DNA from 3 places in the Mycobacterium sp. NGS62 genome. Region 2 is predicted to be linked to each of the others. Evidence: riboswitches for the same ligand, from Rfam matches in the RefSeq annotation. Region 2 holds a riboswitch; each other region holds the start of a gene.
What was found. Region 2 has a riboswitch for cobalamin ahead of AC5Y49_RS14335 (PPE family protein). Riboswitches for the same ligand answer to the same signal wherever they lie in the genome.
Positions count from the first base shown of each region.

Region 1: linked by a shared signal. The riboswitch ahead of metE (5-methyltetrahydropteroyltriglutamate--homocysteine S-methyltransferase) and the one ahead of AC5Y49_RS14335 (PPE family protein) in region 2 are both predicted to bind cobalamin.
Region 3: linked by a shared signal. The riboswitch ahead of AC5Y49_RS21920 (ABC transporter substrate-binding protein) and the one ahead of AC5Y49_RS14335 (PPE family protein) in region 2 are both predicted to bind cobalamin.

Region 1 covers NZ_JCALCK010000003.1:135,754-147,606, reverse strand. The annotation lists gene prpD (2-methylcitrate dehydratase PrpD) at 1-15, shown strand, start outside; gene prpB (methylisocitrate lyase) at 12-914, shown strand; gene AC5Y49_RS10065 (bifunctional 2-methylcitrate synthase/citrate synthase) at 911-2,080, shown strand; gene AC5Y49_RS10060 (thiol-disulfide oxidoreductase DCC family protein) at 2,026-2,367, opposite strand; gene AC5Y49_RS10055 (hypothetical protein) at 2,279-2,827, opposite strand; gene AC5Y49_RS10050 (DUF3556 domain-containing protein) at 2,925-4,670, shown strand; gene metE (5-methyltetrahydropteroyltriglutamate--homocysteine S-methyltransferase) at 4,667-6,943, opposite strand; cobalamin riboswitch at 7,075-7,292, opposite strand; gene AC5Y49_RS10040 (SDR family oxidoreductase) at 7,365-8,015, opposite strand; gene AC5Y49_RS10035 (thiolase family protein) at 8,102-9,250, shown strand; gene AC5Y49_RS10030 (enoyl-CoA hydratase-related protein) at 9,247-10,035, shown strand; gene AC5Y49_RS10025 (NAD(P)/FAD-dependent oxidoreductase) at 10,047-11,060, opposite strand; gene AC5Y49_RS10020 (isoprenylcysteine carboxyl methyltransferase family protein) at 11,057-11,560, opposite strand; gene AC5Y49_RS10015 (type III polyketide synthase) at 11,564-11,853, opposite strand, start outside.
Region 2 covers NZ_JCALCK010000005.1:1,751-9,988, forward strand. The annotation lists gene yhjD (inner membrane protein YhjD) at 1-505, opposite strand, end outside; gene trpS (tryptophan--tRNA ligase) at 526-1,545, opposite strand; gene AC5Y49_RS14335 (PPE family protein) at 1,594-3,252, opposite strand; cobalamin riboswitch at 3,364-3,523, opposite strand; gene ephH (epoxide hydrolase EphH) at 3,633-4,463, shown strand; gene AC5Y49_RS14345 (NADP-dependent isocitrate dehydrogenase) at 4,450-5,682, opposite strand; gene AC5Y49_RS14350 (NADP-dependent isocitrate dehydrogenase) at 5,815-8,058, opposite strand.
Region 3 covers NZ_JCALCK010000014.1:10,968-22,820, reverse strand. The annotation lists gene AC5Y49_RS21960 (CoA transferase) at 1-201, opposite strand, end outside; gene AC5Y49_RS21955 (class I SAM-dependent methyltransferase) at 188-1,096, opposite strand; gene AC5Y49_RS21950 (cation efflux transmembrane domain-containing protein) at 1,245-1,796, shown strand; gene tnpA (IS200/IS605 family transposase) at 1,993-2,406, shown strand; gene AC5Y49_RS21940 (RNA-guided endonuclease InsQ/TnpB family protein) at 2,403-3,914, shown strand; partial or broken gene AC5Y49_RS21935 (DUF7676 family protein) at 3,954-4,432, opposite strand; gene AC5Y49_RS21930 (ATP-binding cassette domain-containing protein) at 4,429-6,126, opposite strand; gene AC5Y49_RS21925 (FecCD family ABC transporter permease) at 6,123-7,160, opposite strand; gene AC5Y49_RS21920 (ABC transporter substrate-binding protein) at 7,157-8,359, opposite strand; cobalamin riboswitch at 8,391-8,557, opposite strand; gene AC5Y49_RS21915 (ArsR/SmtB family transcription factor) at 8,603-8,983, opposite strand; gene arsM (arsenite methyltransferase) at 9,071-9,859, shown strand; partial or broken gene arsB (ACR3 family arsenite efflux transporter) at 9,961-11,479, shown strand.

The DNA.
Region 1 (11,853 bases), on a different contig from region 2:
GGAATCTTCCGGTGAACGGGTTGATGGGTGCGGCCTCCAGCGCCGCCGCCAAGCGGATGACCTTCCGGGCAGGATTGAATTCCGGTAGGTTGCAACGCTTTCCAGGTGCCTTCTCGCCGTTGGTGGCCAAACTGATCGCCGAGATCGGTTTTGACGGCGTGTACGTGTCCGGCGCCGCGCTGTCGGCCGACCTGGGACTGCCGGACATCGGTCTGACGACCTTGTCGGAGGTGGCCGCTCGCGGAGCGCAGATCGCCGCGGCCACCGACCTGCCCACGCTGATCGATGCCGACACGGGATTCGGCGAACCTCTCAATGCCGCGCGTACCGTCACGATGCTGGAAGACGCCGGGCTGGCCGGCTGCCATCTCGAGGACCAAGTGAACCCCAAGCGCTGCGGGCACCTGGACGGCAAGGACGTCGTACCCACTGTTGAGATGGTCCAGCGGATCCGCGCGGCGGTAGCGGCTCGGCGTGACCCGAACTTCGTCGTCTGCGCTCGCACCGACGCCGCGGGTGTCGAGGGCGTTCCCGCCGCGATCGAGCGCGCCCGTGCCTACGCCGACGCCGGGGCCGATCTGATCTTCACCGAGGCGTTGACAGCGACGGCGGAGTTCGAACGGTTCCGCACCGCGCTGGACGTGCCGTTGCTGGCCAACATGACCGAGTTCGGCAAGTCGCCGCTGCTGAGCGTGCGGCAGCTTTCCGACATCGGCTACAACGTCGTCCTCTACCCGGTCACAACGCTGCGGCTGGCGATGTTCGCAGTCGAGCAGGGACTGCGCGAAATCGACTCCACCGGAACCCAATCCGGACTGCTCGAGCACATGCAGCACCGCAGCAGGCTTTATGAGTTGCTGCGCTACGCCGACTACACCCAGTTCGATACCGACATCGCGGGAGGCAATCGATGATTCACAAGGGACTGGCCGGCGTCATTGTCGACACCACGGCGATCTCCAAAGTAGTGCCGGAGACCAACTCGCTGACTTACCGGGGCTATCCGGTGCAGGACCTGTCCGCGCACTGCAGTTTCGAGCAGGTCGCCTACCTGCTGTGGCACGGCGAACTGCCGACCGACGCCGAGTTGGCGTTGTTCTGCCAACGCGAACGCGCGGGCCGCCGGCTGAACCGCTCGATGCTGTCGCTGTTGGCCAAGTTGCCGGACAACTGCCATCCGATGGACGTGGTACGCACCACGATCAGTTATCTGGGCGCCGAGGACCCCGACGAGGACGACAGCGCTGAATCGGCGAACTACGCCAAGGCGCTGCGGATGTTCGCGGTATTGCCGACGATCGTGGCCGCCGACATGCGTCGCCGGCGTGGCCTGGCGCCGATCGCACCACACAGTCAGCTCGGGTATGCGGAGAACTTTCTGCGGATGTGCTTCGGCGAGGCGCCGGCCCCCTTAGAACCCGTGGCCGTTGCCGCGTTCGAACAGTCGATGATCCTTTACGCCGAGCACGGCTTCAACGCCTCGACGTTCGCCGCCCGGGTGGTCACCTCGACCCAGTCCGACATCTATAGCGCGGTCACCGCGGCGATCGGGGCGCTCAAAGGCCGACTGCACGGCGGCGCCAACGAAGCCGTCATGCACGACATGCTCGAAATCGGCTGCGCCGGCAACGCAATACCATGGTTGCACGGCAAGCTTTCCCGCAAAGAGAAGATCATGGGATTCGGTCATCGCGTCTACAAGAGCGGCGATTCCCGGGTGCCGACAATGAAAGACGCGCTGGCTCGGGTCGCCGCGGTCAGTGGCGGACAGCGCTGGCTGGACATCTACAGCATTCTGGAAAGCGAGATGTTCAGCGCAAGCGGAATCAAGCCCAATCTCGACTTCCCGACCGGTCCGGCGTACTACCTGATGGGCTTCGACATCCCGATGTTCACACCGCTGTTCGTGATGAGCCGGATCACCGGCTGGACGGCCCACATCATCGAGCAAGCCGGTTCCAATGCGCTGATCCGTCCGCTCAGCGAGTACTCCGGCCGTCCGCAGCGTGCGCTGGCCGGCGGGCATCAGCAACTGGCGGGATGTGATTCGCAATGCGGTGTTGTGCCGGGGAATCGATAGCGGTGCGCAACGACCCACCGGTAGATCGCGTCTTCGAGGTGGCGAATACCGGGCAGGCGGTAGAGCAGTAGCGGCAGCCTGCTGCCAAGCCCCGTCGACACCGCCGCGTTCATCGCCTCCGCGCCGGAGTAAACCGTTCCCGACTCGCCTTGCCACCGGGCCGAATCCAGCAGCTGCGATGGCGGAACGCCCAGTCGCTCAGCGACTCCCGGGCCCTGCAGTGGTTCGGTCCGCAGGCCTCCGGTCCGATTGAGCTTCAGGATCGACTCCACCGCTCTGGTGCACATTCCGCATTTGCCGTCGAAGAACAGGGTTCCTGGCATTGTTCACCTCCTGCACGCCGACGATCCCGAAGACGATGCCCGTGCCGATTTCGGCCAGAGCAGACAACCACGAGAACCACGTTACGTTGAGGTGCGGCGCCGAGATGAAGCTGTCCTGATAACCCGGCAGAAAGGTCGGCAACACATGCGCATAGGTGAACCCCACTGCGCTTCCGAACCCGACCGCGATCGCGGCCAGCGGTGCACGAGGGCGATTCATCGCCACCATCGCGATTGCCAGCACGACGAACAGCCCCTGCACCATGCCGGCGGCCATGATGAACGGGGGTGAAGCGGACATGCCGCGAAGCAGATGGTCGACGCCGTGTATCGAAAAGCCGAGCGCGAATGCGAGTGCGGCGCAAGGCAGGTACCGAACCGCGTCGTCTCGTTGCTGCTGGATCTGTTCGACCATCACGATCACCGTCCGTCGGCCTGCTCACCCTCCGTTCTACTACTACGGACAGTAGTAGTCAAGAACCGGACCCATCGGTCTAGAACACGTTCTAGTCTTAGGCGCCATGGGATTTCTCAAACAGGACACCCCCCAAATCGACTTCGAGGAGTGGAGCAAGGGCACCCGCGCTGAGAAGATCATCCCGATGGCCCGGCATTGGGCTGAGGTCGGCTTCGGCACTCCGGCGCTGTTGCACCTGTTCTACGTCGTCAAGATCGGCCTCTACATCCTGGCGGCCTGGCTGATCGCGTTGACCACCACGGGCATCGACGGGTTCACCAACGTCGCGCACTGGTATGCCGAGCCGATCGTGTTCGAGAAGGTCGTGCTGTACACCATGCTGTTCGAGGTGGTCGGCCTGGGCTGCGGGTTCGGGCCGCTGAACAACCGGTTCTTTCCGCCGTTGGGCTCGATCCTGTATTGGCTGCGGCCGGGCACCATCCGGCTGCCACCGTGGCCGGATCGCATACCGCTGACCAGAGGGGACCGGCGCACCCCGTTCGACGCACTGCTCTACGGGGCCCTGCTCGTGCTCCTCGTCATCGCACTGTTCTCCGACGGCACCGGCCCCGCCCCGGCGTTGGGGACGACGGTGGGGGTGTTACCGCTATGGCAGATCTGGGCGGTGCTGGGCGTGCTGGCGGTGCTGGGGTTGCGCGACAAAGTCATCTTCCTGGCCGCCCGCGGCGAGGTGTATGCCTCGTTCACCGTCGCTTTCTTGTTCACCGGCTTCAGCGTGGACATGATCCTGGGCGCCAAACTGGTGTGCCTGGTCATCTGGCTGGGTGCCGCGACGTCGAAACTCAACAAGCACTTCCCGTTCGTCATCTCGACGATGATGAGTAACAACCCGCTGTTTCGCTCGCGGTCGATGAAACGGAAGTTCTTCGAGCACTTCCCGGACGATTTGCGCCCGGGCCGGCGGTCACGTTGGCTCGCGCATTTTTCCACGGTGATCGAGGGACTGGTGCCGCTGGTGCTGTTCTTCAGCGACGGCGGCTGGCTCACGGCAATCGCCGCGTTCGTCATGCTGTGCTTCCACTGGGGCATCCTGTCGGCGATTCCGATGGGCGTGCCGTTGGAGTGGAACGTCTTCATGATGTTTTGCGTGCTGGCGCTGTTCGTCGGCCACCCCTCCGTCGGGCTCGGTGACTTGACGACGCCGCTGCCGATACTGCTGTTCGCCGTCGTCGCGGGGACGGTGGTGCTCGGAAACCTGTTTCCGCGCAAGGTGTCCTTCCTGCCGGGCATGCGCTACTACGCGGGCAACTGGGACACCACGCTGTGGTGCGTCAAGCCCTCCGCCGACGAGAAGATCGGCAAGGGCATCGTGGCGATCGCCAGCATGCCCGCCGCTCAACTGGAGAAGTTCTACGGCAGCAAGGAAGCCGCTCAGATCCCGATGTACATGGGATATGCGTTCCGCGCGTTCAACACCCACGGCCGGGCCTTGTTCACCTTGGCGCACCGCGCCATGGCCGGCCAGAACGAGGACGACTATGTCCTCACCGACGGTGAGCGGATCACCAGCACCGCCATCGGCTGGAACTTCGGCGACGGGCACTTCAGCAACGAGCAGCTGGTCGCCGCGCTGCACAAGCGTTGCCACTTCGAACCCGGCGAGGTGCGCATCGTGATGCTCGACGCCCAGCCGATCCACCGCCAGACCCAGCAGTATCGGCTGGTCGACGCCGCCACCGGCGAGTTCGAGCGCGGCTACGTGTGCGTCGCCGATATGGTGACCCGCCAGCCGTGGGATGACGACATCCCGGTGCAGGTGTATGAAAGCCGGGCAGCGGCGCCCGATTAGCCTTCGCGCACCTTCGTCGCCGCGCTCACCATGTGCTGCAGCGACGCCTTCACCTCGTCGATACTGCGCGTCTTCAGTCCGCAGTCGGGATTGACCCACAGCCGCTCCGCGGGAACGGCTTTCAGCGCTGCTTGCAGTGATGTCGCGATCTCCGACTCGGCCGGCACCCGCGGCGAGTGGATGTCGTAGACGCCTGGGCCCACGCTGTTGGCGAAACCGACCGCGTTGAGGTCGTCGAGCACCTCCATGTGTGAGCGGGCCGCCTCGATGGACGTCACGTCGGCGTCGAGGTCGGCGATCGCGCCGATCACTTCGCCGAACTCCGAATAGCACAGGTGGGTGTGGATCTGCGTCGAGTCGGCGACGCCGGACGTCGCCAACCGGAATGCGCCGACCGCCCAAGCCAGGTAGGCGTCCTGATCAGCACGCCGCAGCGGCAACAACTCCCGCAGCGCGGGCTCGTCGACCTGGATGACCCCGATGCCCGCCGACTGCAGATCCATCGTCTCGTCGCGGATCGCCAGCGCAACCTGTTCGGCGGTGTCGGCCAGCGGTTGGTCGTCGCGGACGAACGACCACGCCAGGATCGTCACCGGGCCGGTCAGCATGCCCTTGACCGGCTTCTCGGTCAGCGACTGCGCGTAGGTGATCCAGTCGACCGTCATCGGATGCGGCCGCGCCACGTCGCCGTAGAGGATCGGCGGGCGCACGCAGCGGCTGCCGTAGGACTGCACCCAGCCGTTCTGGGTGGCGAAGAATCCGTCGAGTTGTTCGGCGAAGTACTGCACCATGTCGTTGCGTTCCGGCTCGCCGTGCACCAGCACGTCGAGTCCGAGTTGCTCCTGCAGGGCAATCACGTCGGCGATCTCGGACTTCATCCGTGCGACGTACTCGCTCTGGTCGATCTCGCCGGTCCGCAACGCCGCCCGGGCCTTGCGGATCGCCGAGGTCTGCGGGTAGGAGCCGATCGTCGTCGTCGGCAACAGCGGCAGCTGGAGCCGCTCCTGTTGGCTGCTGCGGCGATCGGCCGCGGGTCCGCGTTGGTTACCCGATGCGACGATCGAGTCGATGCGCTCGCGGATCTGGCCGTTGTGCAGCCGCGGATCCGAACGGCGCGACGCCACTGCGGCATTGGAGGCCGCGACCTCGTCGGCCACCGCGTCGCGGCCCTCGCGCAGCGCACGCGCGAGCGTGACGACCTCGTGCACCTTTTCGGTGCCGAACGCCAGCCAGCTGCGCAGGTTGTCGTCCAGATCGGTGGCGCCCTCTTCCAAAGCCAGGGAGTAGGGGACATGCAACGTCGAGCACGACGTCGACACCGCAACTGCCTGCGCCGACCCCAGCAGCGTCGCCAGCCGGCTCAGCGCGGACTCCAGGTCGGTGCGCCAGATGTTGCGGCCGTTGACGATACCGGCGACCAGCGTTTTGCCGGCCAGCTCGGGAATCGATGCCAGCTCCGCGTTGGCGCCGCGGACCAGGTCCACGCCGATCGCCTCGACCGGCGTGCGAGCCAGTGCAGGCAGCGCGGCGCCGGGATCGCCGAAGTAGGTGGCGACATGGATCGCCGGCCGCCTGCCCACCGAGCCCAATGCGGTGTAGACGCGTTCGGCCAGCGCGGCCGCGTCGGCGGCGACATCGGTCACCAGCGCGGGCTCGTCCAACTGCACCCACTGCGCGCCGTTGTCGGCCAGCAGCGACAGCAACTCGGTGTACACCGGGATCAGTTCGTCGAGGCGTTCGATCGGTGTACCGGCACCATCCACCGGCTTGCTCAGCAGCAGGAAGGTGATCGGGCCGATGACTACCGGTCGCGCGGGAATCCCTTGGTCGCGGGCCTCTTTCAGCTCGGCGAGCACCTTGTCAGGATGCAGCTCGAAGCGGGTGCCGGGCGCAATCTCGGGAACCAGGTAGTGGTAGTTGGTGTCGAACCACTTGGTCATCTCCAGCGGCGCGACGTCGTCGTTGCCGCGGGCCGCCGCAAAGTAACGGTCCAGCTCGTCGGCCACGTCCGCGACCCTGGCCGGCAGCGCGCCGAGCAGTACCGATGTGTCGAGCATCTGGTCGTAGTAGGAGAACGTGTTCACCGGGACGGAGTCCAGCCCCGCGGCCGCCAATTCCGCCCAGGTGTCGCGGCGCAGGGTGGCGGCGACGGACTCCAGCTCGGATCGACTGGTCCGGCCGGCCCAGTAGCCTTCGGTTGCGCGTTTGAGTTCGCGGCGCGGACCGATGCGCGGGGAGCCGGTGATGGTGGCGGTAAACGGCTGAGCGGTCACGTGTTCGTCCTTCACTCGACGTGGTGGTCACCGCCAGCGGACGCACAGCCGATCGGGTGCACTGCGCCCGGTGGGCACGGCAACCGGTACGGCCAACGCCCATCCCACGAGGCGGTGAACCGCCGGACGCGGCGCGTCCGGCACAGCTGGCAGGTCTTCGGACTCGCAGGCATGCACCACGTGGTGCTCCTAATGGCCGTCGCTTCCCGGTCGTTGACCAGTGCTTCTAGACGGCGGTCGTTCCTGCATACCGCTGCGGGACAGTCCCGGATTCTCACCGGGTTCCCTCTCGCGACGCATAGCCAACATGCCTCGCTCGATGCCGACACCTTGCGGCGACGGCAAACCAGTTGCGTAATCGAGACTACTAGGTCTGATGACGGCGACCCCCCGCGCCCGGCTTCGCCGCGCTTGCGATCGCCTAGTCGGCGGCCAGTGCTTCGGCGATGGGCACGTCGCCGTTGTTGAACTCGATGGTTCGCCCGATCGTCGCGTCGTCGTGCAGCACGGCCGCCGCCACCAGCGCGACGTCCTCGCGGGTGACTTCCCGGCCATGCGGCGCGGCACCGACGGCGATGCGCCCGGTCGCGGGATCGAGCGTGAGCCGACCGGGTCCCAGGATGGTCCAGTCGAGGTCACTGCTGCGCAGATGGGTGTCGGCGGCGGCCTTGGCCTCGGCATAGGGGAAGAACGGATCGTCTTGCGGCACACCGTGGCCGGGTCCGGCGCCGAAATACGAGACCATCACGAAGCGCCGAACTCCGGCCTTGGCGGCGGCGTCGATGACCCGGACGGCCGCGTCGCGATCGACGGCGTAGGTGCGGGCCGGATTGCCGCCACCGGCGCCGGCGGTGAAGACCACCGCGTCATGTCCGGCCACCAGGTCGGCCAGGGCGTCGGTGTCGAGTTGCTCGATGTCGGCGACGACGGGTGTGGCCCCGGTAAGGGCAACTTCCTCGGCGTGGTCGGGATTGCGGAAAACCGACGTCACCGCGTCGCCGCGCTCGGTCAGGATTCGGGCCAGATGCAAGGCGACCTTGCCGTGGCCGCCGATGACGACGATGCGTGCCATGCCGCCGACGCTACCCGGCAACCCCGCCCCCGACCCGCCCGGCGCCGTGGTCAAGAATCGAGGCACACGAGTCAAAGGAGAACGTCATGGCTGAAGCCGTCATCGTCGAAGCGGTGCGCTCACCGATCGGCAAACGCAACGGTGGTCTGTCCGGGGTGCACCCCGCCGACCTGTCCGCCCAGGTGCTCAACGGGCTCGTCGGCAAAGCCGGCGTCGACCCCGAGATCGTCGACGACGTGATCTGGGGATGTGTCATGCAGGCCGGTGAGCAAGCCCTCGACATCGGTCGCACCGCGTTGCTGACGGCCGGCTGGCCCGAGAGCGTGCCGGGTATCACCGTCGATCGCCAGTGTGGGTCCAGCCAGCAGTCGGTGCACTTCGCGGCCGCGGGTGTGGTCGCCGGTCACTACGACGTCGTCGTGGCCGGCGGTGTGGAATCGATGTCGCGGGTGCCGATGGGCTCGTCGCTCGCCGGCGGTGGCAGGCCGTTCCCGCAGGACTTCCTGGACCGCTACGACGGCGCCGTCCCGAACCAGGGCATCGGCGCCGAGATGATCGCCGAGCAGTGGGGATTCGACCGCACCACGCTCGACCAGTTCTCCCTCGATTCTCACGAAAAGGCCGCTGCGGCACAAGATTCCGGGGCGTTCGACGATGAGATCGTTGCCATCAAGGACCAGGACGGCAACACGATTCTCAAAGACGAAGGCATCCGCCGCGGCACACCGATGGAGAAGATGGCCCAGCTCAAGCCGGCCTTCAAAGAGGACGGCGTGATCCACGCCGGTAACTCCAGCCAGATCTCCGACGGCTCGGCTGCGCTGCTGTTCATGTCGGCGGAGAAGGCGAAGTCGTTGGGGCTCAAGCCGATCGCCAAGGTGCACACCGCGACGCTGGCCGGCTCCAACCCGGTGATCATGCTGACCGGGCCCATCCCGGCGACCCAGAAGGCGCTGAAGCGCTCCGGGCTGAGCCTGGACGAGATCGGTGCCTACGAGGTCAACGAGGCGTTCGCGCCGGTGCCGTTGGCTTGGCTGAAAGACATCGGCGCCGACGAGAAGAAGCTCAATCCCAAGGGTGGGGCGATCGCCCTCGGCCATCCGCTCGGCGGATCCGGGGCGCGGCTGATGACGACACTGCTGTACCACATGCGGGACAACGGAATTCGCTACGGGCTCCAGACAATGTGCGAGGGCGGCGGACAGGCCAACGCCACCATTCTGGAATTGCTGTGACGGATGCGGCTGCGCTGTCCGAGCGCCGCGGCAATGTATTGGTCATCACGATCAACCGGCCTGAGGCCCGCAATTGCGTTAACGGGGCAGTGAGTACTGCTGTCGGCGACGCGCTGGAGCAGGCCCAAAACGATGCAGAGGTGCGGGCGGTCGTCATCACCGGCGCCGGTGACAAATCATTTTGCGCCGGAGCCGATCTCAAGGCGATCTCGCGCCGGGAGAACCTGTACCACCCCGACCATGCCGAGTGGGGATTCGCCGGCTACGTGCACCACTTCATCGACAAGCCCACGATCGCCGCGGTCAACGGCACCGCACTTGGGGGTGGCACCGAGCTGGCGCTGGCCAGCGACTTGGTGGTCGCCGAGGAGCGCGCGCAGTTCGGGCTGCCCGAGGTGAAGGTGGGTCTGATCGCCGGCGCCGGCGGGGTGTTCCGGATCGTCGACCAGCTGCCCCGCAAAGTCGGCCTCGAGATGCTGCTGACCGGTGAGCCGATCACTGCGGCCGAGGCCGCCAAGTGGGGCCTGATCAACCAGGTTGTGCCGAACGGCACCGTGCTGGACGCCGCGCTGGCGTTGGCTGAGCGGGTTACCGTCAACGCACCGCTGTCGGTGCAGGCCAGCAAGCGGATCGCCTATGGTGCCGACGACGGTGTCATACCCGGGGAGGAACCTGCCTGGGCCCGAACCACCCGTGAATTCGGCACGCTGCTGAAATCCGAAGACGCCAAAGAAGGGCCGCTGGCATTCGCCCAGAAGCGCCCACCGGTCTGGAAGGCGCGTTAACGGACCGCGAACTACTGCGCCAGCGTGTTCACGGCCTGCCGGAAAACGGCGGGCAGGGCTTTGGCAGCCGGGACGATGGCACGCCGGGCCGGGCGCGGGACGGTACTCAATACCAGTGTGCGGGTGAGCAGGCGGTAGTCGCGGGTGATCCGCCGCCACGCCTGTTCATACGACGACGGCGTCTCGTCCACAATGGCGCTGATCGCTGCGGCGGCCTGCTTGACTGCCAGGCTGATGCCTTCACCGGTCAGGGCGTCCTCGTAACCGGCTGCGTCGCCTACCAATAACACCCGGCCGGCGACCCGTCGAGAGACCACCTGGCGCAACGGACCGCAGCCGCGGGCTCGACCGGGCTGAGCGCCGCGTAGTCGACATGCCAGCCGGGGGAACCACTCCAGCTGCGGTTGACCGTTACACAGGATCGCGACACCGACCAGATCCGGCTCGACCGGCGTCACGTACGCCTCGCCCCACCGCGACCAGTACACCTCGACGAATTCCGACCATGCCGGCACCGCGTAGTGTCGGCGCACGCCGTACCGTCGCGGCCGACCGGCAACCGCCGTGATTCCGACGGCGCGGCGCACCGCTGAATGCAGGCCGTCGGCTGCCACCAACCACTTTGCGCGCACTCCGGCTGCGATCACGCCGGTGGCGTCCTGCTCGACGTTGTCGATCCGGGTCGAAATCCATTCGGTATCTTGCTCTTTGGCGCGGGCCATTAACGCCGAATGGAGGGTGGTGCGCCGCACGCCCCGGCCGGGACCGTCGCGAAAGCGTGCCTCGGCCCGCCGGTGTTCGCTCACATACGCGATGCCGCGGAACGGCAGACCCGCGGGATCTACGCCAAGTGATGTGAGTTCGGCCAGACCGCCGGGCATCAAACCCTCACCGCAGGCCTTGTCTATCGGGTCCGCTCGTGGCTCAGCCACCACCACCGAAAGTCCTTGTCTGCGAGCATGTAACGCCGTAGCGAGACCCGCCGGGCCGCCGCCGACGATCAGCACATCAGCGTCGTAAATCATGCGGCGTAACCCAGCGCCCGGTTCTCCACCCGGATTCGCACACTCAGCAGCAGCGCATTGGCGAGTGTGAATCCGGCCGCGGTCAGCCAAGCCGAATGCACCAACGGCAGCGCCATGCCCTCGGCGACCACCGCCACATAGTTCGGATGGTGCAGCCATCGGTAGGGCCCTCGTCGCACCAACGGCGCCTCCGGCACGACGATCACCAAGGTGTTCCAGTGACGGCCCAGCGTGGCGACACACCACCACCGCAAGAGCTGGCTGGACGCCACCACCGCCAGCATCGGCCAGCCGAGCCAGCCGAGGAACGGCCGATGCAGTGCCCACACCTCGAGAACACAGCCGAGCAGGAGCGCGGCATGGACGGTGACCATGACCGGATAGTGCTTGCGGCCGAACTCTTTACCGCCGTTGGCAAAAGCCCATCGCGCGTTGCGCTTGGAGATGACCAGCTCGACCAGCCGTTCGATGCCGATCGCCAGGATCAGCAGGTAGTACACGATCTACCAGCCGAGCAGCACGAGTTCAGAGCAGAAGGCCGGGCCCATGGCGATCATCAGCCCCAGCGATCCCGGCGGCGGCGGATCGGCCATGTTGGCCCGAAGCACGTCGAGCACAGATACCGAAGAGAGATTGCCGTTGATGCGCAACGAATTTCGGGTGTGATCGAGGGCATCGACGGGCAGGTCCAGGACGTTTTCCACGGCATCGATCACCCGCGGACCGCCGGGGTGACAAACCCAGGTCGAGATGTCGGAGGTGGTCAGTCCGTTGTCGCTGAGGAACTGGCGGA
Region 2 (8,238 bases):
CCAGCGCGCTCAGCGCCAAGGTCGCGACGATCGCGACGAACGTGGACACCATCGCAAACAGATCCGACAGCTTGGTCCGAACGAATCCGGGTCGTTCGCCGCGCTGCATCCACATCTCGCTGAGCGCTTCGCGGAGATGGGCCATCCAGCTCAGGCCCGCCCACGCCGCGGTGGCCAAACCGATCAGGCCGACTGAGGCGCGCGAGTCGATCGCGGTATTCATCAAATCGACGACCTGTTGACCCAAGTTACCGGGCACACTGCCCCGCACCTTGTGGTCGATCTGGGCCAGTAGCGCGGGCCGGCGCGACAAAACGAAGCCGCCAGCGGCGAAACCGACCATCAGCAAGGGAAACAGCGCGAAGATCGTGTAGTAGGTGAGGCCGGCCGCGAAATAGTTGCCCCTGGCGTCATTGAAACGCTCGTTGGCCTGCATCACGCGGTCGAACCACCCGTACCGCGCACGCAGCCGATCCAGAAGTCCGGGTTGGGCCGATTCGCTCATGACCTCCGCATCGTCGCGGACTAGAAACGTCGTGGAAGAAACCCTAGCCGGTCATAGACCCGATCGACCGTTTTTGCCGCCACATCCTGCGCTCGTGCCGCCCCATTAGCCAGCACGGACTCCAATTCGGCCGGATCTGCGAGCAACTCGTCGACCCGGGTCTTGATCGGTGTCACGAATTCGACGACGGCGTCGGCGGTGTCTTTCTTCAGGTCGCCATAACCCCGCCCGGCGTAATGCCCTACCAAGGTGTCGAGGTCGACACCGCTGACCGCGGACTGGATCCCGAGCAGATTCGACACCCCGGGTTTGGCCACCGGGTCATAGCGGATGTCGCGTTCGCTGTCGGTTACCGCCGAGCGAATCTTCTTGGCCGACAACCGCGGATCGTCGAGCAGGTTGATCAGGCCGGCGTCGGTCGCAGCCGATTTGCTCATCTTGGCTGACGGGTCTTGCAAATCGTAGATCTTCGCGGTGACCTTGGGGATGAGCAGGTCGGGAACGACGAAAGTATCCGGGAACCGGCTGTTGAAGCGCTGCGCGACGTCGCGGGCCAATTCGAGATGCTGGCGCTGGTCCTCGCCGACCGGCACCAGTTCGGCGTCATAGGCCAGCACGTCGGCAGCCTGCAGTACCGGGTAGGTGAACAGCCCCACCGTCGTCGACTCGGCGCCCTGGCGCGTCGACTTGTCTTTGAACTGCGTCATCCGTGAGGCCTGGCCGAAACCGGTGAAACAGCCCAGCACCCAAGCCAGCTGAGTGTGGGCCGGCACGTGACTTTGCACGAAGATTGTGCTGCGGGCCGGGTCGATGCCCAGCGCGAGATACTGCGCCGCGGTGACTAGCGTGCGCCGCCGCAACACGTCGGGCTCCTGCGGGATGGTGATGGCGTGCAGGTCGACCACGCAGAAGAACGTGTCATGGTCGTCCTGCAACTCGGCCCAATGAGTCACCGCACCCAGAGCGTTGCCGAGGTGAAGCGAGTCAGAGGTGGGCTGCACACCGGAGAAGACCCGGCGGGTTGCGGTAGCGGTGTTCATGATGGCTCGATCTTTTCACGCGGGCCCCGGCCGGCAGCCCACGGTCACTCAGTCGGGCACGTGATCCCAGGTGCTGGGCATCATCGGCGCCGTGGACCCGCCGCAGTAGGAGCCACCGGTCACGGTGGTCAATCCCGCCGGCTGCGCCCCGGCCACCGTGCGTTCGGTCCCGGCGAATCCGATGGGTCCCGCGCCCTGATCCGAGGCCACGACCGGCGGCTCTGGCTCCAGGTCCATGTATTCGTACCCGCGGCCCAGTTGCGTGACCTCCGCCCGCCGGTGCCGCCCACCCGGGGCCTGGTCTTCCATAGCCGCTGCAGCCACTAAGGGCTGAGCACCCTGGGCATGTCGCGCCTTCTTCCGGCGGGCGCCGGTGCTGGCCGCCCGCCGCGCATCGGCGGTCAGTCCACCAAGCATGTAGGCCAACCCGTCCATGGTCAGACCAACCGGTGGCGCCGACGGCGCCGGCGGTGGCGCCACGGGTGCCGGCGGCGCAGGGGCCGTTGCCGGCGCGGGGACGGGCGACGGTGCAGGTGCCGGAGCCGGGACGGGAGGCGGGGTCGGCGCCAGTGCCAACGCCAGGGGCGGAGGGGCTGGGATGACGGGCATTACCGGGATGCCGTGCAGATGCAAACCCGCCAAGCCCACGGCGCCGCCCAGCAACATGGGGGCAGCCACCAACGGAATCAGCGGGAGGGTCAGCAACGGTAGGAAAACCGGGAGCAGGGTCGTCTCCAGCAGCGTCTTGAGCAGCGCGATGGTATCGGTGATGATCGTGCCGATCGCTTCGACTGTGGTGAACAGAATCGTGAAAGCGATCGTCGCGGGGTTACCCGTCGCGAATGCGGCGGCGAGATCCGCCCCGATGAATCCGAAGGTTTGCGACAGCAGCGCGACGTACGTTCCGATGTCCATCGGGTAGCCAAGAGCGAACGCGATGTTGGCCGGGTTGAGGTAGGTAAGCGGATTTCCGAGTATCGGTAGCCAGGGATCAAACCCGGCGAACATGTCCTGGAAGAACGGGTCGCTCATCAGACCGTCGATCAGCGGTTGGAAGACCCTGTCGTAAAAGTCGGTGAACCCGCTGTTGTTCAGCCAGTCAAGGACGTCGTCCTGACGGTCCGGGGGCAGCGGTGACGGCTGATCGGAAGTGGCCGCCGAGGTGTCGGCTTTCATGATCTGCGGCGCAGGCGTGGTTTGCGGTGACGCCGCGACCGCAGCGGTGGCGACAGTTTGATAGGTGCCCATCACGGTGGCGGCCTGAATCCACATCCGCACGTAGTCGGCCTCGTTCAGCGCGATCGGAATCGCGTTGACGCCGAAGAAATTCGTTGCCACCAACGCCGCGTGGGCGGCATGGTTGGCGGCCAGCTCGGCCAACGTCGGCATGGCCGCCAGCGCACTGATGTAGGCCGTGGCGGCGGTTTCATGCCGGGCCGCTCGGACGGCGCTATCGGTGGAGGCTTGCATCAGCCACGCCAGATACGGCGCGTGCGCGGCCACGTAGCTCTCGGCCGTCGGACCGTCCCACGTCCCGGCCTGCACCGCCCCCAACAGCGCGGTGAGTTCCTCAGCCGCCTCGAGGTATTCGGTGCCCAGCGAATTCCACGCCGTCGCAGCGGCCAGCAGCGAGCCGGGGCCGGGACCACTGGATAGCAGCGTCGAATGCACTTCCGGCGGCGCGGCCATCCAAATCGGCGCGGTCACCGCCCACTACCTGAAATCGCAACAAGTTTATCGAAATGGGCAGCCGCGACGGCCGACCCTGACATGCATGGCATGGCGATTCGTCAGCTCTCTCGGGGTACACCGCCCCGGGTAGCAGGATGCGACGACGCGAGTGTCCTGGCTCTCGGATCGTTGCTCGCCTCGCCTTCCAGCTCGCAGCCGTGGCGGATGAGGGTCGCTCCCCGATGACAGTGGCGGGACCGCGCCGGACTTGCACCGGCTTCCTGCAACGTCGTCGCCTTACCGGCGGATTATGGCATGCCAATCCCGTCATTCGCGAATCAGTCGCAAGACGCCGGCGATATGCAATTCCACTGGCGCAATTGCGAGTACCGGCGGTATCGCCATAGTGTCGGCATATGCGCGCGCCAATTCATCTGGGTACCGGCGAACCGGTCCTGCTGCTACATCCCTTTCTGATCTCGCAGCTGGTATGGGAGACCGTCGCGCAGCAATTGGCCGACACCGGCCGCTATGAGGTGTTCGCCCCGACGATGGCCGGCCACAACGGCGGGCCCTACTCGGGTACCTGGTTTCTGAGCTCGGAGGTACTGGCCGATCACGTGGAGCGGCAGCTCGATGAGCTGGGCTGGAACACCGCCCACATCGTCGGCAACTCGCTGGGCGGCTGGGTGGCATTCGAACTGGAGAGCCGGGGCCGGGCCCGCACCATCACCGGAATCGCCCCGGCGGGCGGATGGACGCGGTGGAGCCCCACCAAGTTCGAGGTGATCGCCAAGTTCGTGCTGGGTATGCCGGTATGGGCGCTGGCCCGCTGGCTCGGGCCGCGCGCGTTGCAGCTACCGTTCAGCCGCCAGCTGGCCACCCTGCCGATCAGTGGATCACCGGAGGGCGTCAGCGAAGCCGAGCTCCGGGCGATCATCGACGACGTTGCGCACTGCCCGGCCTACTTCCAGCTGCTGATCAAAGCGCTGTTGATGCCCGGACTGGCGGACTTGGCGCAGACCGCCGTTCCCGCCCATCTGGTGATCTGCGAAAAGGACCGGGTCTTTCCGGGGCCGAGATCCCACCGCTACTTCAGGGGCCAACTTCCCAAGGGCACGCAGGTGACGGAGCTCGACGGTGTCGGTCACATCCCGATGTTCGAAGCGCCGGGCCGCATCACCGAAGTCATCACCGATTTCCTCGACCAATACAGCCCGCCGATCCGCGAGATCAGGTCGAGCTGAGGGCCTTGTCCAGGTTCTCGGCGATCGTGTTGAGGAACTCCTCGCTGGTCTGCCAGTCTTGATCCTCGCCGATCAGCAGTGCGAGGTCCTTGGTCATCTGGCCGCCCTCGACGGTGGTGACGACGACGTCTTCCAGCTTCTGAGCGAACTCGCTGACCTCGGGGGTGTTGTCCAGCTTGCCGCGGTGCTGCAGCCCCCGGGTCCACGCGAAAATCGAGGCGATCGGGTTGGTGGACGTGGGCTTGCCTTCCTGATACTGACGGAAATGCCGCGTGACGGTGCCATGCGCGGCTTCGGCCTCGACCGTCTTACCGTCGGCGGTCATCAGCACCGACGTCATCAACCCGAGTGAACCGTAGCCCTGCGCCACCGCGTCGGATTGCACGTCGCCGTCGTAGTTCTTGCAGGCCCAGACATAGCCGCCCTCCCACTTCAGGCAGGCCGCCACCATGTCGTCGATCAACCGGTGCTCGTAGGTCAGTCCGGCTTTTTCGAACTTGTCCTTGAACTCCTCGTCGTAGATGCGCTGGAACTCGTCTTTGAACATGCCGTCATACGACTTGAGGATGGTGTTCTTGGTCGACAGATACACCGGGTAGTTCTCTTGCAGGCCATAGGCAAACGACGTGCGGGCGAAGTCCTGGATCGATTCCTTGAAGTTGTACATCCCCATCACGACACCGCCGTCTTCGGGAATGCTCACCATTTCATGCACAACCGGCTCGCTGTCGTCGTTGGGTGTGAAGGTCAGCGTGACGGTCCCGGGGCGGTCCACTTTGAAGTTCGTCGCACGATACTGGTCGCCAAAAGCGTGACGGCCGATGATAATCGGCTTCTTCCAGCCGGGAACCAACCGCGGGACGTTCGAAATCATGATCGGCTCGCGAAATATTGTGCCGCCCAGAATGTTCCGGATCGTTCCGTTCGGCGACGACCACATGGTCTTGAGGTCGAACTCCTTGACGCGGGCCTCGTCGGGGGTGATGGTGGCGCACTTGACGCCGACGCCGTGCTTCTTGATGGCATAGGCGCAGTCGATCGTCACCTGGTCGTCCGTGTCGTCGCGGTGCTCGATGCCCAGGTCGTAGTAATCCAGGTCGATGTCGAGGTGCGGAAAGATCAGCAAATCCTTGATCCACTGCCAGATGACACGTGTCATCTCGTCGCCGTCGAGCTCTACTACCGTGCCTTTGACTTTGATCTTTCCGCCGTCAGACATCTGAGTCCGATCCTCCTACCCGACGATTAACGCCGCCTTGTGGGCAACCTGGTGAGCCTGCGGGTGAGCAATCTCTCTCGACCCAACACTACAAGGGGTGCCCCACAGCGGACGGTTCTGAACAATCAGGATTCAGGCGGTCGTGACCTGCGCGTCGAGTGCGGCGTTGAGTGTTTTACTCGGGCGCATCACCGCGGTCGTCTTGTCGCGATCCGGCGCGTAGTAGCCGCCGATGTCGACCGCCTCGCCCTGCGCCTCGGCCAGTTCGGCAACGATGACGTCTTCGTTTTCCTTCAGGGCATCGGCCAGTGCGGTGAAGTGCTTCCGCAGATCCTCGTCATCGTTCTGGGCCGCCAGCTCTTGCGCCCAGTACATGGCCAGATAGAACTGGCTGCCGCGGTTGTCGAGCTCACCGGTCTTGCGCGACGGGCTCTTGTTGTTGTCCAGCAGCTTGCCGATCGCGGCATCCAGCGTCGTGCCCAGAATCTCGGCGCGCTCGTTGCCGATCTTGGCGCCCATATCCTCCAGGCTGGCGCCCAGTGCCAGGAACTCGCCCAGCGAGTCCCAGCGCAGGTGATTCTCCTCCACCAGTTGCTTGACGTGCTTGGGCGCCGAACCGCCTGCGCCGGTTTCGTACATTCCGCCGCCGGCCATCAGCGGCACGATGGACAGCATCTTGGCGCTGGTGCCCAACTCCAGGATCGGAAACAGGTCAGTCAGGTAATCGCGCAGGATGTTGCCGGTCGCGGCGATGGTGTCCAGCCCGCGGATCAGCCGTTCCAAGGTGTATCGCATGGAACGAACCTGCGACATGATCTGAATGTCGAGGCCCTCGGTGTCGTGCTCCTTCAGATACGTCCTGACCTTCTTGATCAGTTCGTTTTCGTGCGGCCGGTAGGGGTCCAGCCAAAACAGCACCGGCATACCGGAGTTCCGGGCGCGGGTGACGGCCAGCTTCACCCAGTCGCGGATCGGCGCGTCCCGCACGATCGGCATCCGCCAGATGTCGCCGGCTTCCACCTCCTGCGACAGCAGCACTTCACCGGTGGCGAGGTCCACGATGTTAGCGACGCCGTCTTGGGACAGCTCGAATGTCTTGTCGTGCGACCCGTATTCCTCGGCCTGCTGCGCCATCAGACCGACGTTGGGAACGGTGCCCATCGTCGCTGGATCGAAAGCGCCGTTGGTCTTGCAGAAGTTGATGATTTCCTGGTAGATGCGGGCGAACGTGGACTCGGGGTTGACCGCCTTGGTGTCCTTTTGCCGTCCGTCGGCGCCGTACATCTTGCCGCCGGCGCGAATCATCGCCGGCATCGAGGCGTCCACGATCACGTCACTGGGCGAGTGGAAGTTCGAGATTCCTTTGGCCGAATCGACCATCGCCAACTCCGGCCGGTGCTCGTGGCAGGCGTGCAGGTCGCGAATGATCTCGTCGTGTTGCGACGCGGGCAGCGACTCGATCTTGTTGTAGAGGTCAACCAGGCCGTTGTTGACGTTGACACCCAGCTCGTCGAACAGCTTCTGATGCTTGGCGAACGCGTCCTTGTAGAAGACTTTGACCGCGTGGCCGAACACGATGGGGTGGCTGACCTTCATCATCGTCGCCTTGACGTGCAAAGAGAACATCACGCCGGTCTTGCGCGCATCCTCCATCTGTTCCTCGTAGAACTCGCGCAGAGCACGCACGCTCATGAACATGCTGTCGATGATGTCGCCCTCGGCCAGTGACACTTCCGGCTTGAGCACGATCGTCTCGCCGGTTTTGGTGACCAGTTCCATCTTCACGTCGCGCGCGCGGTCCAGCGTCATCGACTTCTCGCCGTGATAGAAGTCGCCGTGCCGCATGGTCGCCACATGAGTGCGCGATGCCATCGACCACTCGCCCATGCTGTGCGGGTGCTTACGCGCGAATTCCTTGACCGCCTTGGGCGCACGCCGATCCGAGTTGCCTTCCCGCAGCACCGGGTTCACCGCACTGCCCAAGACATTGGCGTAACGCTTTTTCAGCTCCCTTTCCCGGTCGGTTTTCGGATTCTCCGGGTAATCCGGAACCTTGAATCCCTTACCCTGCAGCTCTTTGATCGCGGCCACCAGTTGCGGCACCGACGCGCTGATGTTCGGCAGCTTGATGATCGTGGTGTCGGGCAGTTGCGTCAGCCGGCCGAGTTCGGCGAGGTTGTCGGGCACGCGCTGCTCTTCGGTGAGGTAATCGGGGAACTCGGCCAAGATGCGTGCCGCCACCGAGATGTCGCTGGCTTCGATGTTGATGCCCGCCGGTTCGGCAAACGCGCGCACGATCGGCAAAAAGGCATACGTCGCCAACAACGGCGCCTCGTCGGTCAGCGTGTAGATGATGGTCGGCTGTTCGGCGCACACGGTCTGTCTCCCGGCGTCTCAAGATTGTCAGCGGCTCGCGATGTCACGGTGGCTGCCAGTATCGCGTACGCGGTAATCGACAGCCGTAAAGGGGTCACGCGTTATCTGCGGCGTTTATCCTGCTCGGGGTCTGCATCGTCGGCGAGTCAGGTGGCGGCGTCTCACCGACGTGCGATAAGC
Region 3 (11,853 bases), on a different contig from region 2:
GGGCAGGAAATACGTTGCCAGCGGCGGACGCCCGGGCAGAACCGAGGTGATGTGCCGGCCCGCCTCGCCGGCGGGCGCCTCGATTTTGATGACCTCGGCACCCAGGTCGGCCATTATCTGGCCGGCCAGCGGGCCCGCTACATTCTGGGTGAAATCGAGTACCCGATACCCGTCGAGAGGTTTGGGGCTACCGCTGCTCACGAGCCCGGCCCAACACGGCGGCGCAGTAGTAGTTCTGGCTGTCGGCGCTGAGCATCGGTAATCCGCTGTCGGCCAGTAGCTGATTGGAGGGTGTGCGATCCGTGCGCCAGCCCCGGCCGTCCAAATAGGTCGCCACGTCATTGCGCTCGGCGGGGTAGCCCAAGTTGTCGATGTGCACATCCAGGCCGTGCTCGTACCACTTGTGGGTTGCGGCTTGCTGTGCTTGCACGGATTCGGGGGAGTTCAGGAAAATCTCGACGACCGCTCGGCTGCCTTCGGCGCTGAGCCCAGTGATGTTGTCCAGCAAGCGGTCCTGGGCTTCCGGCGGCAGGAACGCGACCAGCCCCTCGGCGATCCAGGCGGTGGGCCTCGCGGGATCGAAGCCCGCCTGCTGCAGCGCCGCCGGCCAATCGTGGCGCAGATCGATGGGTACCGTCCGCAGGTCGACCGTCGGCTGGTCGCCGAGCGCGGCCAGGGTGGCGGCCTTGAATTCGAGGACCTGCGGTTGGTCGATCTCGAACACCAACATTCCCGACGGCCAGGACAGTCGATAGCCGCGCGCGTCGAGGCCGGAAGCCAAAATGACCGCCTGGCGGATACCGGCTGCGCCCGCGTCGGCGAAGAACCTGTCGATGAAGCGGGTGCGCACCGCCAGTAGGTGGGTCATCGGCTGCATGCCCCAGGGCAGGTCGGGAATGTCGACCTCAGCGGAGTCGAGTTCGCCGGTGGCCCACCGGGTGAAAAAGTCGATGCCGACCGCGCGCACCAACGGTTCGGCGAACCGGTCGTCGATGAACCCGTTCGTGGTGGCGCGCGCCCGACCGGCGGCCACCATCGTGGCGGTGGCCCCCACGCTGCTGGCCAGGTCCCAGGTGTCGTTGTCAGTGCGCGCCATGCTGAGCAGCGTAACGAGCCCTTAAGATCGTCTGGTGACCGTCTCCCACCCGCACCATCCCCCCGCCCTGGCCGGCGACACCTGCGGCGAACGGGACGCCGGATGGCATCGGGGCGCCCGGTGGGCGCGACGGCTGGCCTGGGTCAGCATGCTGGCGATGCTCGCCGAGGGTGCGCTGGGGTTGTGGCAGGGCCTGGCGGTCGGCTCGATCGCGCTGACCGGCTGGGCATTGGGCAGTGCCCCCGAAGGCCTGGCCAGTGCGATGGTGGTGTGGCGGTTCAGCGGCTCCCGCACGCTCTCGGCAACCGCCGAGCGGCGCGCCCAAATCGGCGTCGCAGTGTCCTTTTGGCTCGCTGCCCCGTACATCGCCGCGGAATCGGTACGCCACCTGCTCGAGGAGCACCACGCCGAGACGTCGGTGATCGGTATCGCGGTGACGGCGGTCGCCTTGGTGCTGATGCCGACCCTGGGCCGCGTCAAACATCGACTGGCGGTGCGGTTGCACTCAGCGGCCACCGCAGGCGAAGGCACCCAGAACTACCTGTGCGGGGCCCAGGCGGCCGCGGTGCTGGTCGGACTTGCGATCACAGCGGCCTGGCCGGGCGGTTGGTGGCTCGACCCCGCGATCGGCCTGGGTATCGCCGTCGCGGCGGTGTGGCAGGGTATTCGATCTTGGCGCGGGGAGAATTGCAGCTGCTGAATCGGCGTCAGCCGTGCCGAAAGCCTTTGTCGGCGCGGTCCAGCGGGTCGGGCCCGAGTCCCAGGTATTCGGCCCGCAGCCGGTCCCACCGATGAGCCTCGAGGGGGCCGGTGGCTTTAGCGGCCGGGGGATCGGGGGGTAGGCGAACAGCGTGGTCACGCGGGTTTTGTCGGTATCGTTGCGTAGCGTTCGGGTCGTGTCCGGTGGGCGGTTTCGTTGCACGTCGGGAGGCGTGTGTTTGCTGGGCCTACATCTGGTGTGGTGCCCGAAGTATCGGCGCGGGGTGTTGGGCGGGCGGGTCGCCCGCCGCCTGGACGAACTGATCGAGCAGATCGCCGACGAGCGCGGTTGGCAGATCGTGGCTCACGACGTGATGCCCGATCACGTGCGCCTGTTGGTGCGGGTCGGTCCTACCGACGCCCCGGCGTCGGTGGTGCGCGCGTTCAAGGGGCGCACCGCACGAGTGCTCCGCGAAGAGTTCTTGCACCTGCGGAATTTCGCAAAGGTGTTGTGGTCACCGGCGTACTTGGCCGCCTCGGTCGGCTGTGTCTGGGAGACGACGGTCCGCCGCTACATCGAACACCAGTGGGATGCGGTGCTGGCGTCGTGAGTCAACAGGTCAAGTTCACCCGCGTCCGCGTGCACGGCAGCGCCGTGTACCTGGGTGATGTCAGAGGGCCGGATGGCGCCCAGATGCCGGTGTGGTCGGCCAACCCGGATGAGGTTGTGAGCTGGCTGTGTGATGGGTTCCGGTTTCGGTTCAATCAGCGCCGCTCGACCCGCTGCCGGTATGTGACCTGCCAGGACCGTGATGGCCAGAACGTCGTGGTGATCGATACTGTGGGTGAGCCGGTGTTGATGCCGATCGGGCGCACGGTCACCGACATCACCGACGCCCGGGCCCGCAAGGAGCATAGTTTTCTGGCGGCGATGCCGTCACTGGTGTTGGAGGCGACGCTGAAAACCGAAGCGACGGACTGGTTCTCGGCGACCAAACGCCGCAAAACCAACAACGCTAACGGGCGCAAGCCCGGGGCGATGCCCGGTTTCCGCCGTAAGAATTCCGATCAGCGGTTTGTGTGCTGGTTCAACGGTGGCCGTAACGCGGTGTTCACGAAGACGGGCCGCCGCTCTGGCATGGTGACGATCACCGGCGCCAACCCGAGAACGCACCGCGCACCGGGGCTGGGACGTGATGGTGAGCCGCACAAACTGGGCTGGAAGGTCACGCTGCATGTCCGGTTGTCGCAGCCGATCCGGCCCTACACCTCGGTGCGGGTGAACTGGACGCGCCGCGAGTTGGTGTTCGTCAACGAGCCGCTACCGGTGGCTGGCAAGGCCGGTACGGGTGGGGTGATCGGGCTTGATCGGGGGGTGGTTCACACCGCCGCCGATGACCGCGGCCGGTTCTATGACGCGCCTAACACCGCCGAGCTGGACAAGCAGCGGAAGTTTCATCAGCAGCGGATGGCCAAGTCGAAATTGATCGCCGCGCGGCAAGGCCGGCGTTTCTGGGAGTCGAGCCGCTACCAGGCGCACAAGGCCGCCGCCGCCAACCTGGCCGCGCGGCAGGCGCGGATCCGGGACGATTTCGCGCACAAACTCAGCACACAACTCGTGCGTGAGCATGACTTCATCGGGATCGAGAAACTGTCCTTAGAGCCCATGACCCGGCGCCGCCGGGGCAGCGGTGCGGCGGCCAAGCGTGGACTGAACCGGGTTTTGCAGAACGCCGCGTTGGCGCGGTTGGCCAAACACATCGAATACAAAGCCGAACTGGCCGGTGCTGCTCTGGTTGAGGTGCCGGCGGCCTACACCAGTCAGCGTTGCCATCAGTGCGGGCACACGTGCAAAGGAAACCGTGAAAGCCAAGCGGCGTTCCGTTGTCTGTCGTGTGCATGGACCGGCAACGCTGACACCAATGCCGCGGTGAACGTGCGTGAGGAAGCCATCGCGCGCTGGGCGGCGCACACCGGACAACTGGCTGGGACATCCGCGCAAGCGGGCGGCGTAGCCGTCAGCCAGGCGGGGAGCAAGAGTAAGACCGACCCCCATACGGGTCCGGCCCCTGGGCTGGCGGCATCTGCGATGAACCGCGAACCACCCAACGCCGCCTAACGGCCAAGGGAATCCACCGCTTTCAAGCGGTGGAGGATGTCAAAGTTCCAGCTGCCCCCAGGCGGGCTCGTCGCGGAGCTGCTGATCGTTGGTGAGAAACGGATTGGGCAGCATCCGCGTCATCAGCTGTTCGTCGCGTCCGTTGTAGAGGCGCACACCCCACGAAGTGGGGTAGCCGTCGTCGGCGATCCGGCGATACATTTCGGCGCGTGCGCACCTTCGGATCCGGCCGAGGTCGGGACCGCTTGCCGTCTGTTCCCCGATGCACAGTGGAAGTGCCAGCGGCCGAAGTCGACTGTGGCGTACCCGTCGTACATCGTGATGCGCTTGGGCGGGTTGGGCGCCGCCACTTCCCAGGCTGCGCCTTCGACGATGATGCCGAACCAAATATCGTCCCAGTACTCTTCGAAGCACAGGTGGATCAGATCGAGCAGCCGCTCTTCGTCGGCCGGTAACGGCCAGCGCTGCTCTCGGCCGCCGTCCTCGGTCTCGACGATGGCGGGATCGGTTTCGGTCATGCCTTCTCCTTTCCCCGCTTGGCCGCCAGCACGCACTCGCTGCAGAACCCGCCCACAGGCGTGCGGTAGTAAAGACAGCAGCTGGTTCGACGATAGCTGCCGTTGTTGAAACGAATTGCGCCGGTGAGTCTTTCGTCGTCGCAGAGTCTGCGGGCCAACTGCCATCCCGCCTCGGATGCGCACTTGTCGTCGAAGACCCGGGCCGCGCTGAGCAGCGCAGAGGCGGCATTGCCCCGCAACACCTTTGCCGAGATCGGCCCGAGCCGGCGCACCGCCGCAGTAAGCGGAGCCAGGTGCGACTCGAGGACCATGTCGGCCAGCATCGGCTCCAGGTCGTCACCTCGCCACGCGACGGGGTGCTCGATGTGCAGATGCAGCCGGCCGCCGGTCTCGCGAAACAGCAGATGTTCGGCACACAGGTCGGGCAGCAGTCGATGACCGGCCACCGCGCCGAGCCCGATCGACCACAGCCGCGCGGCGAAGCCGAGCTGAAACGTGGATACCGCAACCCGGCGCTCCCCGGCGCCGATGCGGGTCTGCACCCGCCCGACGATGCCGTCGAGCACATCGGTATCCGTGTAGAGCAGATGCACGGGCCGCCAATCACTTTCAACTGCCGGTCCGGTGCCCGCCGCGAAATACGGGCTGACTTTCGACAAGTCGGCGTGCATCGCCGCCGTCATCTCCGCCGACGCGCAGTCGCGGCCCTCGGGTGGATATTCGCGCAACAGCGCCGGCAGCCCGCCCAGCGTCGTCGACACGGCCGGGTGGCCGCCGGCCCGCAGCGTGATCGTCTCCGGATCGGCGGCGGTGACCACGATCTCGGCGGGTTCGCAGGTGCGCCAACCCTCCCTGGCGAGCACCCGCTCGAGCGCGCCGGCCAGCGGGTCGGATGCGTCGACGCGCGCGTTTCTCCCGTTCGTGTCGCGGACCACGAACACCCCGTCCGCCGAGTCGAAACGTAATGTGCCGCAGTCGAACAGCGTGCCGATGTGTCCGGCGAGGATGAGTTCCTCGGGGATGGCGTCGAGCAGCGCGCCGTCCGGGCCGAGCAGCCACACCCGGTCAGCGACCCGCAACGCGAGTTCCAGGTCATGCGTTGACATCACGATCGCCAAGCCGTGACCGCGGGCCAGGCCGCGCAACATCTCGACCAGTCCGGCGCGCGACGGCACGTCCAGGAAGGCTGTCGGCTCGTCGAGCACCAGCGCCGAAGGCTGCTGGGCGAGCGCCCGCGCCGTGAGCACCCGCTGCCGTTCGCCGTCGGAGAGTTCGGCGGCCGGCCGCGCGGCCAGGTTGCTTGCGTCGACCGCGGCCAGTGCCCAGTCGATGACGGCATTGTCGTCAGCTGTGAGCCGGGCGCCGCGGCTCAGGTACGGGATGCGGCCCAGCCCAACGAGTTCACGTGCTGAGAGCAGGCCCGGGTCGACTCGGTCGGTGAGCACCACAGCCACCCGTCGGGCCAGCTGATCGGGCGGCAGTGCAGCCAGGTCGCTGCCCTCCAGCAGCACCTGCCCGCCAAGGGCGGGCTGCAGTCCGCACAGGGTGCGGATCAGCGTGGACTTTCCGCATCCGTTGGGCCCCAGCAAAACTGTCAGCTCGCCGCGGCGGGCCACCGCCTGCAGCCCGGCGGCGACGGTGCTGGTGCGACGACGGCTGCGGTAGCCGATGGCCAGCTCACGCAACTCGATCATCGCTCGATGCCCACCCCGCGACGGCTGCGCAGCAGCACGACGACGACGATCGGTGCCCCGATCAGCGCGGTGACCGCGTTGACCGGAAGCACGGCGTCGCTGCCGGGTACCTGGCTGACGATCGCGCATCCCAGCGCGACGGCCGCACCCATCAGCACCACGCCGGGAACCAGCACCCGGTGATCGGAGGTACCCAGCGCAAGACGGGACAGGTGCGGTACCGCCAGCCCGAGAAAGGCGATCGGGCCGCAGAACGCGGTCGTCACACCAGCCAACAGCGACGCCGAGGCCACCGCGACCGTCCGGGCCCGCCCCACGTCGATACCCATCGTGCGGGCATATCCCTCGCCGAGCAGCAGCGCGTTGAGAGCGCGGACCGTCATCGCCGCGGCCGCCACGCCCACCGCGACGCACGGCAACAGCAGGCGCAAGTCGGCCCAGGTGGTGCCGGCGAAGCTGCCCAGCCCCCACAGCAGATACTGCTGGACGCGCTGCGGATCCGCATACACCAGCAGCACACTCACCACCGCGGTGCTGGCCGCGCCCACCATCACGCCGATCAACAGCAGCGTCGCGGCCGAACGCACCCAGCGGGCCAGCGCCAGCACCAGCGCCAGCACGATCGCGGCTCCGAACGCCGCAGCGAGCACCACGCCGGCGCGCCCGCCGCCGGCCAGGCCCGCGGTGAATCCGGCGCCCGATCCGGCGCCGGCGATCACCACGACGGCAACCCCCAGGCTTGCTCCCGAGCTGACGCCCAACACGTAGGGGTCGGCGAGCGCGTTGCGGAACAGGGTCTGCATCTGGAGTCCGGCCACGCCCAGGCCGGCGCCGGCTGCGATCGCGGTCAGCACCCGCGGTACGCGCATGCTCGCCACGATGACCTGCCAGCGGGGGTCCGACGGGTCGGCACCGGCCAGGATGCGGACGGTGTCCAACAGCGGCACCCGCACCGGCCCCAGGGCAATTCCCAGCACAGTCAGCACCGCCACCGCCGCGGCAAGCGCCGTCAGCGCGGCGGCCGCACGGCTCACGCGGCGGCGACCTGTCGATAGAACTCGAAGCGGTGGTTGGGCGCGAGCTCGGGATGCAGGATTGCCACCAGATCTGCCAACACCAGGTCGGGTCGGGCCACGCCGCGCTCCCAGTAGTCGTTGCCGCCGCCCGGGCCGATTGCCTCGGTTGACGACCAGACCTGCCCGTCGCGGACGGCGGTCAGTTCGCCGTAGCGGTTGTCGGCGGCCAGTGCGTCGTCGAGGGTTTTCCAGTCAGCGCTCACCAGCCACACCGGAGCATGTCCGGCCTTGGCGTAGACGGATTCGAAGCTCAGCTGCAGGCTTCCGGTTTGCGGGTCGCGCGACCACGGATAGTCACCGCCGGCGTCGACGATCAACCGGCCGGCGTAGTCGCCGCCGGCGGGCACCGACCAGGTGCCCTGGTACATGGTTCCGGGCAGCACATCGACGGGCCGCGCGCCGGCGGTCTTGGCCGCGACCGTGCGATAGTCGTCGCGCAGCCGGTCGTAGATTCCACCGGCCTTCTTTTCGGTGCCGGTCAGCGCGGCGAACACCTTGACCCACTCCGCCCGGCCCAACGGCGTGGCCTCGAGCCATTCGGCGTCGGCGACCACGTTGATCCCGGCGTCGCGCAGCTTGGCATAACTCGGGTCGTCGGTGCCCTGGGTCACCAGCACATCGGGATGGCCCGCGATCACCGACTCGACGTTGACCTGCTGGCCCGGCGCGTAGTCGGCCACCTTGCCGGCATCGACGCGTTCGCGGATCTGCGGGTTGACGGCGTTGGCGCTATTGGCCAGACCGGTGACCACCTCGGTCTGGTCGAGTTCGGCGATCATCCCCAGATGGGTGGTCGACGCCGAATACAGGCTGGCGACGGGCACCGTGATCTGCGGTGCGTGCGCCAGGTCGCCGGTCAACGCCGGCGCCGGGGACCCGCAACGCACCAGCACATAGGACTGTGGCGACCCGTTGGGGTAGGGCTGGTGGACGGTCAGCACCTGATAGCTGTTGTGATAGCTGATCGTGAAATTGGTGGCGTCTCGGACCGCCGACTTGTCCGGGAAGTAGTCGGCATTCGGGTCGAATTCGCTGATGCAGCTTGGCTTATCGGAGGCGCTGGTGTCGGACGGCTTCTTCGACGAGGGGGCGCATGCGCCCACGCCGAGCGCCAGGATGGTGACCCCGAGCAGGGCCACCCACGGCGGACGTGACATCGGTCAGCTCTCTCGGGGTACACCGCCCCGGTTCGCAGGACGCGATGACGGCAGTGTCCTGGCTTTCGGATCGCTGCTCGCCTCGCCTTCCAGCCGGCTGGCCGTGGCCGATGAGGGTCGCTCCCCGATGACAGTGGCGGGACCGCGCCGGACTTGCACCGGCTTCCTGCATCGTGATCGCCTTATCGGCGACATTGTCGCACGACGGGTGCGGCATCGGCCGCGGCCGCCAGCTTTGCCACCTTATTTTGGGGCACCGGCGAATACGCCGGCCAGTGCGTCTAGGGTTGCGGGTACTAGCCGGTAGTAAGCCCATTTGCCGCGCTTTGCGCGTTCGAGCAAGCCAGCCTCGACCAGGATCTTGAGGTGGTGCGACACCGTCGGCTGGGACAGGCCGACCGGGTCGGTCAGGTCGCACACGCATGCCTCGCCGCCCTCATGGCCTGCGATCAGCGATACCAGCCGCAGCCGGGTCGGCTCGGCCAGCGCCTTGAGCACCCCAGCCAGCCGCTCGGCGGCCGCCGCGTCGAGCACGCCGCCGGTGATCGGGCTGCAGCACGCCGCCAGATCGGCCACAAGCAGCGAGCGATTGGGGTCGGTTCTGGATGCGATCGTGGCGGGCATGACCCCAGTATGACACACGCATTGACAGCCATCGATGTTTTGTGCACTATGTTCGCATAGACAACCGTCAATGGAAGGAGTGGTCCGATGACCGCCGAACACAACGAGCTGCGCGATCAGGTCCAGGCAAGCTACGGCGCCGCCGCCGCCGCGGTGCGTAGCGGTGACACCAACAGCGATGTGCTGACCGCAGCGAGTTGCTGCGGGTCAAGCGATTCGGCCGATTTTGGGACCATCTTCGGCGCCGGCCTCTACGGCGCCGACGAGCACTCCGCGATTCCCGCCGAAGCACTCGCGGCGAGCCTGGGCTGCGGCAACCCGACCGCGGTCGCCGACCTACATCCCGGCGAGCGGGTGCTTGACCTGGGTTCTGGCGGCGGCATCGACGTGTTGTTGTCGGCGCGCCGGGTGGGTCCGCAGGGGTTTGCTTACGGCGTCGACATGACCGACGAAATGCTCGCTCTGGCCGAGGAGAACAAAGCCAAGGCCGGCGCTACCAACGTCGAGTTCCGCAAGGGCACCATCGAAGACATCCCGCTGCCCGAGGCCGCCGTCGACGTCGTCATCTCCAACTGCGTGATCAACCTGTCCGCCGACAAACCCGCCGTGATTGCCGAAATGTTCCGCGTGCTGGTCCCCGGCGGGCGGATCGGGATCTCCGATGTCGTCGCCGAAGATCAGCTCAGCGCCGCTGAGCGTGCCGAACGAGGCTCCTACGTTGGCTGCATTGCCGGAGCGCTGTCCAAGCAGGAGTACCTCGACGGGCTGGCCGCAGCCGGATTCACCGATGCCACAGTCACATTCACCCATGAAGTCGCCGAGGGAATGCACGGCGCGATCATCCGCGCGACCAAACCCACCACCTCGTCCGACTGAGGCAGCCGCAGAGAACACGATCGCACCACACGCCAGAACCGCGTCACGTTGACACTTGCCAGCGAAGCGGGCCGCCGCTTCGCGCCACTGGGAGAGAACCTATGAGCGACACCGCCGTATCGACTGCCGCGCCGTCAGCGGCCGCCAAGCTGTCCACATTGGACCGGTTCTTGCCGGTGTGGATTGGGGTGGCGATGGCCGCCGGCCTGCTGCTGGGCCGGCTGGTGCCGGGCCTGGGCGAGGGCTTGAGTGCCGTTGAGGTTGACGGTGTTTCGCTGCCGATCGCCCTTGGATTGTTGGTGATGATGTATCCGGTGCTGGCCAAAGTCCGCTACGACCGGCTCGGCGAGGTCACCGGCGACCGCAAACTGCTGGTGTCCTCGTTGGTGTTGAACTGGCTGATCGGGCCGGCGGTGATGTTCACTCTGGCGTGGCTGCTGCTGCCCGATCTGCCCGAGTACCGCACCGGGCTGATCATCGTCGGGTTGGCTCGCTGCATCGCCATGGTCATCATCTGGAATGACCTGGCCTGCGGGGATCGCGAAGCCGCCGCGGTGCTGGTTGCGTTGAACTCGATCTTCCAGGTGCTGATGTTCGCCGCGTTGGGCTGGTTCTACCTGTCGGTGCTGCCCGGCTGGCTGGGCTTGCCCCAGACCGGGATCGAGGTCTCGCCGTGGCAGATCGCTAAATCCGTGCTGATCTTTCTCGGCATCCCACTGTTGGCCGGGTACCTGTCCCGTCGCCTCGGTGAACGGCTCAAGGGCCGGCCCTGGTATGAGTCGCGGTTTATGCCCCTTATCGGCCCCTGGGCGTTGTATGGGCTGCTGTTCACCATTGTCATTCTGTTCGCCCTGCAAGGCCACCAAATCACCTCCCGGCCTTTCGATGTCGCGCGGATCGCGGTGCCGCTGCTGGCCTACTTCGCCATCATGTGGGCCAGCGGCTATCTGCTCGGCGCCGTCCTGAAAGTGGGTTACGAGCGCACTACCACGTTGGCGTTCACCGCCGCCGGCAACAACTTCGAACTCGCGATTGCCGTGGCGATCGCCACCTACGGCGCCACCTCCGGCCAAGCTCTGGCCGGGGTCGTCGGACCGCTCATCGAAGTACCCGTCCTCGTCGGCCTGGTCTACGTCTCCCTAGCACTGCGCACCCGTCTCTTCAGTCGCGACACCACCCAAAGAGTGGCTGCCGATGGCCCATAAACCCAGTGTCTTGTTCGTCTGCGTGCATAACGCCGGACGCTCCCAAATGGCGGCCGCACTGCTAACCCACCTGGCCGGTGACCGCATCGAGGTGCGCTCCGCCGGAACCGAACCCGCCGACCAAATCAACCCGATCGCGGTGGCCGCGATGGCCGAACTCGGCATCGACATCACCGCCGCAAACCCCAAAGCACTCACCGGTGACACGGTGCAAACCAGCGACGTGGTGATCACCATGGGTTGCGGCGACACCTGCCCCTACTTCCCGGGGGTGGCCTACCGCGACTGGAAGCTGCCCGACCCCGCGGGCCAACCCCTCCAGACCGTACGTTCCATCCGCGACGATATCGCCGACCACGTCCAGGCACTGATCAGCGAACTGCTGCCCACCAACAGGAAACCGTCGGCCGACTAAGTAACGGACACGACCAACCCGAGCCGCCAGCGCGAATCACGATGTGCCTCAGATCAACTGACAAACCCAGCCAACGGGATTGCCACTTCATTTGAGGCACCACCGGCGCGCCTGCCCGCGACTGCCCCAGATAGAACGACAACGGACATTGATCGTCATCGCCGGAACCTAGACCCAACACGACAAGCCAGCGATATCAGTCGCAGCCGGGTTCGGCTCAGTGCCTTGAGCATGGTGGCCAGCCGCTCGGCGGGTGCGCTGTTACGTCGTCCTAACGAGGATTGCCGCCATCACACGCGTAAGCCAATCGCCGAAAGAAGCTGATTTCTCCAGCCAGATCACAACCGAGAGCGCCACCCCATGCCAATTGCATT